Regions from separate parts of the Paenibacillus sp. JNU01 genome, predicted to be linked through region 2. Evidence: riboswitches for the same ligand, from Rfam matches in the RefSeq annotation. Region 2 holds a riboswitch; the other holds the start of a gene.

Region 1 (5,122 bases), 2.2 Mb from region 2:
ACCGGATATGGGCGGTGTTCTCCATGGTTTTGTCCCAAATGTGGAGATCCTGCAGAACCCTGCCATGCTCTATATTGCCATTGGTATTATAGGAGCAACCGTGATGCCGCATAATCTGTATCTGCATTCTTCCATTGTGCAGACGCGTCAGATCGAACAGACACCACAGGGCAAAAAAGAAGCGATTCGTTATTCGACTATGGACTCTACAATCGCGCTAACACTCGCCTTGTTCATCAATGCGGCCATCCTGATTGTATCAGCTGCTGTATTCCATAGTGCCGGCATGACGCAGGTTGCCGAGATCTCCGATGCCTACCACTTGCTTACACCCCTATTAGGGACTACAATCGCAAGTATTCTGTTCGGTGTGGCGCTGTTAGCATCAGGCCAGAATTCCACCCTTACAGGTACACTCGCAGGGCAGATTGTTATGGAAGGTTTCCTCAACATTCGGATTCCGGCTTGGCTGCGCAGACTGGTCACACGTCTGATCGCCATCATCCCGGCAGTAATTGTCACAGCAATTGCAGGAGAACACGGCACAGAAGAACTGCTCATTTTGAGTCAGGTTGTACTGTCTCTTCAATTACCTTTTGCGGTAATCCCTCTGGTCATGTTCACGAGTGATAAAAAAAGCATGGGTGCATTCGCTAACAAATTGTGGCTCAAAATCATCTCATGGGTCATTGCCGCAATTATCGTTGTGTTGAATGTATATCTGATCATTCAGACGATCCGGTTATTCTAATCTCGTCATATCGACTAAACATCAAAAAGGCTGATCAACTCCGGTATTCAATACCAAGTTGATCAGCCTTTATTATTGCAGTACAGCGAGGTGTTTCTTTTTGTAGTAAAACTCCGAGCTCTAACAAATAATCATCTATTCCTGATCCGGCACCAGTAAAGGCAGGAGTTCATCCAATGAATCCACAGTCCAATCCGCGCGTTCGTCATCCGATCGGTCTGGCTGGAATCTTCCGTACCCCTGCATAATTCGAATCGTACGCATGCCCAGCTTCCGGGCAGGAATGATATCGTTATCAATCCGATCCCCGATCATGACGGCTTCCTCCGGTGCACAACCCGCCTGTTTCAGGGCTACAGCGTACAGCTCTGGATCTGGCTTGGACACCCCTTCTTCAGCCGAGCATGCCAGAACATCAACATACTTTCGCAGTCCGTAACTCTCCAGTCTTTCTTCCGTTCCAGGACTCTGATTGGCGATAATGCCAATGCGATAATACCGCGACAACTGCTGAAGAACGGAATCCGCTGAAGGAAAAGGTCGTTCAAGATCTTTTTTAAACTTCAGCTTGTCCTGAATCTGTTTCTGATGTCCTTCATCTTCAATGAATGTGCGAATTGCCACTCTCATGGGCCATTGTTCATATTTCTGATAACAGTTCGCGAACAATTCACGTACCGCCTCAATCTTCACCGGATACCCCAAAGCACCGGCTTCGCGAACGAACTGTCCGATAATATCATCAACCGGGTCCCATTCATCCACTAGCGTATCTCCAACATCAAAAAACAACCACTTCAATCCACCCACATCCGGCACGCCAATTCCTCCTTGTAAGCCACAGGCAATCTAAAAGTTCGTGTTCAAAAAGTCTGGTTTTCAGTATCGAGAAGATGGAATGAAGCTAGAAATGGAGTAGCGGAGCGTAGGGAAAACTACGTGAGCAACGGACATTTCGGCTGAATTTCATATTCGATGCTGATGATGCCGCTAGGCATCCTTCGTAATCAAAAGCGGACTTTTTGAACTACCTTTAAAACCATAAAAAAGAAGACTCACCATCATGCACGAGTCTCCTCAAATTTCCGTTTATCGATACATTCAATTATAACAGGCACCTTACACCTGAGCAATCTCAAGCTATGACATTACCCATTGAGGAGAAAGCCGACTTCCCCATTGAGTGAATATACAATCCGGTCTGCACCCATTCCCCGATAGATCCCCTTCGGATGGCTTTGCTCCGTAATGACGCATAGGGATTTTGATGTCCACGATCGACAGATCTGTAAATAACGACAGGTCAGATTCAGGCTGTTCTCGAAAATAAACACGTTACCAACGCTTGCCTGCGGCAAAAACCATTTTTGAGCTGCAGCCGTATTCATGCGAATGACATGTTCTACTCCGATTCTACGGAGTCTGCGCTCTTCCCCTGCACTGTTGGTTAGAACGGCAAACGGCATTTTTTTGTACATCAGCAATTTGATAAATTTGCGTCCTGCTTCATTAGGAGCAGTCACTAAGATCATCTCAGTATCCATCATTCGTTCCTCCCTTGGCGTGAAAAGACAACAAAAAAGAAGCGTGGGGGACCAAGGCCTCCCGAACGCTTCTTAAAGAATCCATGGCGAAATCGCCATGAACCAGCGTACGGCTTGTTGCCTCTCCCTTTAACGCTTACGAGGTTAGCTGACGGATTCGGGCGCGAGAGTCGCCCTATTTCCGGCTGTCACCGGAAAATTCACCCCATGAATGCCTACTGTCCTGGACAGCGCATTCCGTTGGTTCCCCCGTTTCCCACTCATGAATGAATGGAAACTCAGCGATTAAAACATCGTTCGTATATCTTAAGTTAAGATTGAGCGATATTATCGTTTGTTTCGTTTTTCAGGTACAATTTAGTTTTAAATTGAAATTACGATATGAATCATACACCCGTGCCATGGCGGTGTAAAGTCCGGACAGATCACCGAATCGGCAGATTTTCGCCATTATTCATATATAATAACGCTTACAATACGGTTATACGCTATCCACCTCGTCAAGGCTATCTAATTCTCACTCTCGCGTAAATCACTTCGCAATTCATTCACGCATTCTGCACAACTTGCCAGTTTTGATTCTTTTAACACCATATTAGTTTTGCATTATTTAATTGTAACCAATATAATGAAAGGTATCAGATGATATCATGGAGGCGATTGAGATGACAGTCTACGATTACAAAGTGAATACCCTTCGCGGTCAAGAAGTTGAAATGTCCGACTACCGTGATAAAGTGTTACTGATTGTGAATACGGCAAGCTCATGCGGACTTACACCTCAATTCAAAGGTCTGCAAGAACTGCAAGACAAGTTCCAGGATGCGCCATTTGAAGTCCTTGGATTTCCAAGCAACCAGTTTGCCCAGGAAAAAGGTTCTTCCGACGATATCGCGGAGTTCTGTCAGATGAATTATGGCGTGAGCTTCCCTATGTTTGAGAAAATTGATGTGAATGGCTCAAGTGCTCACCCGCTCTTCCAACACCTTAGCAAAGAAGCACCCGGCCTGCTCGGCTCCAAAGCAATCAAATGGAATTTCACCAAATTCCTTGTGGATCAGAACGGACAGGTAGTTAAACGTTATGCTCCCAAAACAACACCTGACAAGATTGAAGAAGATATCAAGAACTTGCTGCAAAAATAGTACATCGGCCACCCTTAGCCGGAAGGTAGAGCACCATTACCCCCGGTAATGGATGGCCTTTTTTCAACTTCTGGTACCAGACTGTTCAAAAAGGCAAAAAAAGAAGCTTTCCATTAATGGAAAGCTTCTTCTTCATCGTTCATATGATGCGGTCGAGAGGACTCGAACCTCCACGGGCATACGCCCACTACCCCCTCAAGATAGCGTGTCTGCCATTCCACCACGACCGCATGTCGTAAATAATCGGCAACAGAATTGATTATACAGGGTTCTGAAATAAAAGTAAAGTATTTTTTAAACCTTCTTTTTTAGCTAGGCATTTTCCTCAAAAAACGCATATTCTCGTCATGTTTACCCATGAACTGCATATTATTAGATTTGATCCCCTCTTTTTCGGTAAGAGCCGATCTTGTTGATTCATTTATATATAGTCCTTCCTTATATATAGTCCTCCCTGAACTCCGTCACATAAATAACATAATAAGTTATATAAAATGACACAAATATTAAATATCAGAATCTATTCATTAAATTTAACGGATACTATTGACAAAAAGCGGACGTTTATGGGATGATAACTATCATATAATTCGGATTTTCAAACATAAAGTTAACAAAAAGGAATATAAATGTCATTTAACATGACATTTAACGAACACAGGAGGCGAATGATTGTGAACCGTGGGAATAAGCTGCTCGATTATGTCAAACTGCTTGATTCCTCTATTCAGGTTGGAGGGTTTACCCATTCCTTCGGCATGGATATCCATATCAGGGAGGGTACCATTCGTAATGCTGAAGATCTCGAATCATTCATGCGTTGTCAGTTGCATCCCAGCATTGTTCGTCTTGAAGGCATGGCCATCAAAGGCATCTATACCGCAGCAGATCACAAGGATACATGGCGGATAGCTCTGATCGATAAACTGGTCCATGTTCAGCGAACTCCTGGAGATCTCAGAGAACAAGCTGCCGCCATGGGAAAACGATTGATCAGACTGGCACGCGCTCTGCACCCCTGGATTGATTTTAGCCAGCTCGAACAGATCTTCGCCAAATATGATTCGGTTGGCTGCCTCTCCACTGTTCACGCCTGGATTAACCACCACCTCGACATCCCGGTCGAGGAAGCGGTCCTTGGTTACCTGCATTCAGCCATGAATGCCTGCATAACCAAAGCCTCCAAAGTCATTCCCCTGAATAACGATATAACCAAAGATCTGATGGTACGCCTGGCCTCAGATCTGGAGACTGAATGGAATACCGTAAGCGCCTCGGCTGCGGATGGACTGGCACAGCCAACCTCAATGTCCATGAAATCATTTTTCCCCAGTTTCCATATGCTTGGAGCTGGACTTCATGCCTACAGAGCCTAGTCCTCTTGATCCACAAACCCGCCCCCTTCCCTTCATCAAACAAACTAAAAAACACGCCGGCAACCTCCTTGCCGACGTGTTTTTTGTCATCTTATTTGTTTATTTAACGTATTTACGCCATTTAACATCACAAAATACACTTTTTTCCGTCTTTTTTAATTGTTAGATGACGGATTTACGTATATAATGAAATATACAGCTCGCATTTCTATATATTCTACATGAAGAAAGGGCGACTGAATACTACATTCTAACCAGGGGTGAACCCTTTTGAACAAGAACAAGAACAAGAAAAAACCAGTCACT
Region 2 (5,122 bases):
AAATGCATATCATTCTCTTCTATTAGCTAGCATACCAAAATCCCCCAGGTATAGAGAACTCATTAAAATGAACTCTAATCCGAGGGGACGATATTTCAGAACTATATTGGCGACGTTACTGACTTTTTTATTACAATATCATTCTATTGGAAGATGGACCTGAAAAGGAATACGCACGATCTTCAATATATATTTGATGCCATAAGATAAATACAAGAATGGTCCACAATTTACGGCTTGCATCCAATTTCCCTTCCTTATGGATCTCAAGTAGCTGCAATACATACGTTTTATTGATCCATTGATCTACGTCTGCTGTCATAATCAGATTCCTAGCCCATGAATACCATTCACTTTTTAACCATACTCTCGTTGGGACAGGAAAACCTAATTTTTTTCGTTGCTGTACATCAGGTGGAACCACATCTTTCATAGCATCACGGAGTAATAATTTAGTTGCTGTGGGTGTAACTTTATACTTTGTAGGGATGGTAGCAGCTAATTCAAATACTTTGGTATCTACAAAGGGAACGCGAAGTTCCAAGGAATTTGCCATCGACATTTTGTCTGCTTTCATTAGGATATTCCCACGTAGCCACGTATGAATATCAATATACTGCATCTGTGTGACTTCATCATATAACTTCGCTTGTTCATAAAGTGGCTTAGTCACCTGCTGGGTTGGTTTACATACTCCCTGCTCCGATAACCATGGTGCTAATACCTTACTTTTTTCATGATCCATAAAAATCTTCGCATTTCCAAAGTAACGTTCTTGCAGAATAAGACTCCCTCTTTCCAAGAATCCTTTGCCTTTCATGCCGGTAGGCATTAATCTTCCAAGATGTCCTGCAAGACTTCTCCATGGACCTGGAAGACCCTGAAACATGCGGAGAGCATAGGGTTCCCGATAAATGTTGTAGCCACCAAAAAATTCATCTGCACCTTCACCTGAAAATGCCATCTTAACATGCTGACTAGCCAACTTCGATACAAAGTAGAGACCCACGGCTGATGGGTCTGCTACTGGCTCATCCATATGCCATATTAGAGAAGGTAGTATATCTATATAGTCGCGGGCATTAATCCGAATTTCATGATGCTCAGTCCCTAAATAGGCTGCTGTCTTCCTAGCATCATCCAATTCACTATAGCCCGGCATATCAAATCCAACGCTGAATGTTTGGGTTGGCTCCAAGCGATGAAGTAAACCAACTAAACTGCTTGAATCAATACCACCCGATAAGAATGCTCCCCTAGGGACATCTGAGTTCTTATGAATACGAACAGATTCCGTTATTACTGATCGTGTTTCCTCTACTAAATCGGAATACGACCTACTTTCATGGGGCTCAAACTTCACTTCGTAATACGGTCTGATGGTCATTCCATTATTCTGTACAATCAAATAATGGCCTGCTTTCAGTTTATGGATCTCTTTGAACATCGTTAGAGGTTCAGGTACATATTGAAATGTGAGATACTGATAAAGAGCATTTTCATCCACTTCCCTATCAATCCTACCTGAAGCCAGCAACGTTTTAATTTCAGAGCCAATCATGTATCCGGAGGCGGTCTCACTGTAATAAACAGGCTTGATTCCGAAATGATCCCGTGCCGCAAATAAAAGATCACTCCTTTGATCCCATATGGTGAACCCAAACATGCCTCGTAAATAGTTGACACATTTAATTCCAACGTCCTCATAAAGCCTCAGTAATACTTCGGTATCGGAATCTGTATAAAATGTATACCCCTTCTGACTCAACCAATCCCTCAACTCTTTATAATTATAAATCTCTCCATTGAATACCAACCAAATATCTTTGTTCTCATTGGTCATGGGCTGTGCCCCGTGCTCAATATCCAGTATACTTAGTCTCCTAAAACCCAGACCGATATGATCATGGATATATATCCCTTCATCATCTGGGCCACGATGAGCTATGGAGTCGGTCATATGTTGCAGAATGTTTGCATCTACTGGCATACGATATTTGTTATATAAACTTACAAATCCACACATAGGGCTATTCTCCTCTAATCAATATAAGATTAGTTTAGCTTTTATGTATGTGGAATCTGTGAAAGATTACCGTCCATATCATAAATCACAGTTTAGATAAGTTATTTACTTATTTATTAGTTTAGTTCACTGGAGAATGGTTCTATCTGTTCGAGGCAAGTTGCTAAACAAAATGGACAAACCCGTGAATTACCCACGGGCTTGTCCATTTTAATGACTATCGTTAACCATTTTAAGATAGTTCTGCTCGCTAACCACTCTACGAGCTGTTACATATTTGGTTTTATAATAACTTTCAGATAAGCTACTAATTCGAACACCCTTACTGCTTGATGAATGTGCAAATTGATTGTTACCTACATAAATTCCCGCATGTGAAATGCTGCGACCATTCGTATTGAAGAAAACGAGATCCCCTGGGCGTAATTCTTCTTTCTCTACAAACGATCCCTTTGCTGCTTGCATACTAGAGGTGCGCGGCAAATCTAGTTTAAACTTATTAAAAACATACAGGATAAAACCGGAACAATCAAAACCAGATGTTGTTGTCCCACCATAAAGGTATGGCGTTCCAACCACTTCTTTTATTTCTTCTGTTAGCTTTGCCTGACTAGCAAATGCACCTGTTGCTGTGGAGGTAAATAAAACTGCTGCTCCAAGAACCGATAAAATGACTTTCTTCAAACTTTTGTTCCTCCCTTAGATGCCTACGGAGTTAGCTTAAGGATTCGGTTAAAGGCTCCCTATATTCTTTTCTTACAAGAATAATTCACCCAACAAATGGTTCCCCCGTTTTCAATACGAAATTCGGCAAAAATAGTTAAATATTTGTAACCTATAGAGTATTATATTGTTAAATTGTGTGGATTTAATGTGGAATTCTCGTATATCTTATTCTAAAAAAGAAACGACCGTCTCCTGCTGAAGTTAGGGAGCGATCGCTTCTTAGCACATGTTCTTTTTGTATTGCCGAATTCTAGTTATAAGTTCAAGGCTCCTCTACACTATACAACCACTTATACCCTATGCCCCAAACCGTTTGAATGGGGTTCTGTTCCAATCCAGCCAACTGCAACTTCTCCCGGATATTTTTCACATGGGTGTCTACGACTCGGTTATCCCCAAAAAAGTCACTTCCCCAGAGACGTTCAATGATTTCATCTCTAGAGAAAACTCTTTGTGGATTCTCGGCCAATATAAGCAATATATCAAGTTCTTTTTGGGTCAAATCCAGATTTGTGTCGAGTACCATAACCTGTCTTCGATCTGGATAAATAATCATGTCAGTATACATGATTTTTTTACCGATTTCTTTAAGGCTTAAAGACTGTGAAGAGCGTCGAACAAGCGCAAACAAGCGAGCAATGAGTTCATCAGAATTTACAGGTTTCACCATATAATCATCAGCACCGACACCTAACCCATGTACCTTATCCTTCACATCCCCTCGAGCTGTAAGCATCAATATAGGTGTTTCAGTAAACGATCTGATTTTTTCACAAAGATGCCATCCATCCATATCCGGCATCATAACGTCTAATAAAATGACATGATACGAATTTTTCTGAAGATAGGACAGTCCTTCGGTTCCATTATGAGCTTCCGTAATATCAAAACCCTCTTTAGTTAAATAAATTCGCAACAGATTTCTCATGTTCCATTCGTCATCAATAACTAATGCTTTCAATTTATTCATATGGTCATCCCATCCATTTCATTAATCTTTAGTAATATGCGGTTTCTGACCGTAAATTTGAACGATCATTAGCTCATTTGTTTCACATATTATATTTTGAAGCTGTGTGATTTTAATGAAGAAGAGGTGATGGACGGGAACATCACTTTAAATTGCGTCCCCTCTCCAATTTTACTTTCCACATGAATTGTTCCTCCTTGTTGTAAAACAAGACTTTGAACAATGGACAGCCCCAGTCCTGTTCCTCCATATGCCCGGGATCTGGATTTCTCAACCCGGTAAAAACGTTCAAATATATTGGGAAGTTCTTCTGTTGAAATTCCGGGTCCCGTATCGCAAATGCTTATTACAACCCCTTCTAATTCAGAAGTTAAAGAAACTTGAATATACCCCTCGGCTGTGTAACGAATGGCATTATCCAATAGATTCAAAATAATCTGTTCCAGTCGGTTAGAGTCTACAAAAATATGGGGTACGGGACTCAACTTACTTCGAATCGTAAGATCTTTTTCTTGGGCTTTTAATTGAACCTTATCTATAGACCTTTGAATAATCGAAGTGGGTTCTACAGACATCAGTTTCAAGTCAATTTTACCTTCTTCCATCTTAGACAATTCAAAGAGATCATTTATGATTACATTTAAACGTCGTGCTTCCTCAGAAATGATTTGTAGATATTTTTTCTTTTCTTCATCATTTTCCACAAGATCTTTAGCCAATATGTCTGCATACCCTTCCATATAAGTAATGGGTGTTTTCAATTCATGAGAGACGTTGGCAAAGAACTCCGAACGATTATCTCGATATTGTTTTAATTCTTTAGCGAGGTCGTTTATGGCTTGTGACAATGAACCAATCTCATCTTTAGTTTCCACAGGAATTTCAAGATTCAGTTCTCCTTTGGCAATTTGGCGAGTTGCACTTTCAATTTTTAATAATGGATTCGATAATCTTTTGGATAGAAAAAATATGCAACCCAACGCTAATAACAGTGCTCCAAATCCAGTGATAAACAGTAAATTTCTAATCGTTTGGATCGAATCTTTCATATTTTCTAGAGAACTAATCACGTAAATCCCTTTGACCGTTGGATTAGTGGTTACGGGGATACCATGAAGCAGGTAAAGTTCGTTATTAAAAGTGAATTCTCTTTCCACCTTCTTCCCTTCTAACAATTTGCGATTATCCCAGATATAGTTAGGATAAATGGAGGCGTCTGAAGTCTTTGATTCAATGAATCTTCCTTGTGAACTCAAGATGTACATCTGGACGCCTGTAAAATCAGCCATTTGTTCCGCACTGTTGCCTTGCTCCTCAAGCATAGTAGACAAATGTGCTGCTAACTCATTAGCTTCATCGTGTACCTTTGATGACAAAAAATTCGTGAATATGAGGTTAAG

What was found. A riboswitch is a leader RNA that binds a small molecule or an ion and turns the genes downstream of it on or off. The one in region 2 is predicted to bind cyclic di-AMP.
Region 1: it holds a riboswitch for cyclic di-AMP, as region 2 does, so the genes downstream of both, NLBNIHML_RS24510 (HAD family hydrolase) here and NLBNIHML_RS03785 (C40 family peptidase) in region 2, are expected to answer to the same signal.

What each region holds. Positions count from the first base shown of each region.
Region 1 is NZ_CP169723.1:5,640,282-5,645,403, reverse strand. Features, by position in the region: gene NLBNIHML_RS24520 (Nramp family divalent metal transporter) at 1-751, shown strand, start outside; gene NLBNIHML_RS24515 (HAD family hydrolase) at 887-1,570, opposite strand; gene NLBNIHML_RS24510 (HAD family hydrolase) at 1,900-2,298, opposite strand; cyclic di-AMP (ydaO/yuaA leader) riboswitch at 2,414-2,589, opposite strand; gene NLBNIHML_RS24505 (glutathione peroxidase) at 2,961-3,440, shown strand; tRNA gene NLBNIHML_RS24500 (tRNA-Leu) at 3,588-3,670, opposite strand; gene NLBNIHML_RS24495 (urease accessory protein UreF) at 4,115-4,816, shown strand; gene NLBNIHML_RS24490 (XRE family transcriptional regulator) at 5,087-5,122, shown strand, end outside.
Region 2 is NZ_CP169723.1:937,921-943,042, forward strand. Features, by position in the region: gene asnB (asparagine synthase (glutamine-hydrolyzing)) at 131-2,026, opposite strand; gene NLBNIHML_RS03785 (C40 family peptidase) at 2,237-2,710, opposite strand; cyclic di-AMP (ydaO/yuaA leader) riboswitch at 2,716-2,849, opposite strand; gene NLBNIHML_RS03790 (response regulator transcription factor) at 3,015-3,722, opposite strand; gene NLBNIHML_RS03795 (sensor histidine kinase) at 3,812-5,122, opposite strand, start outside.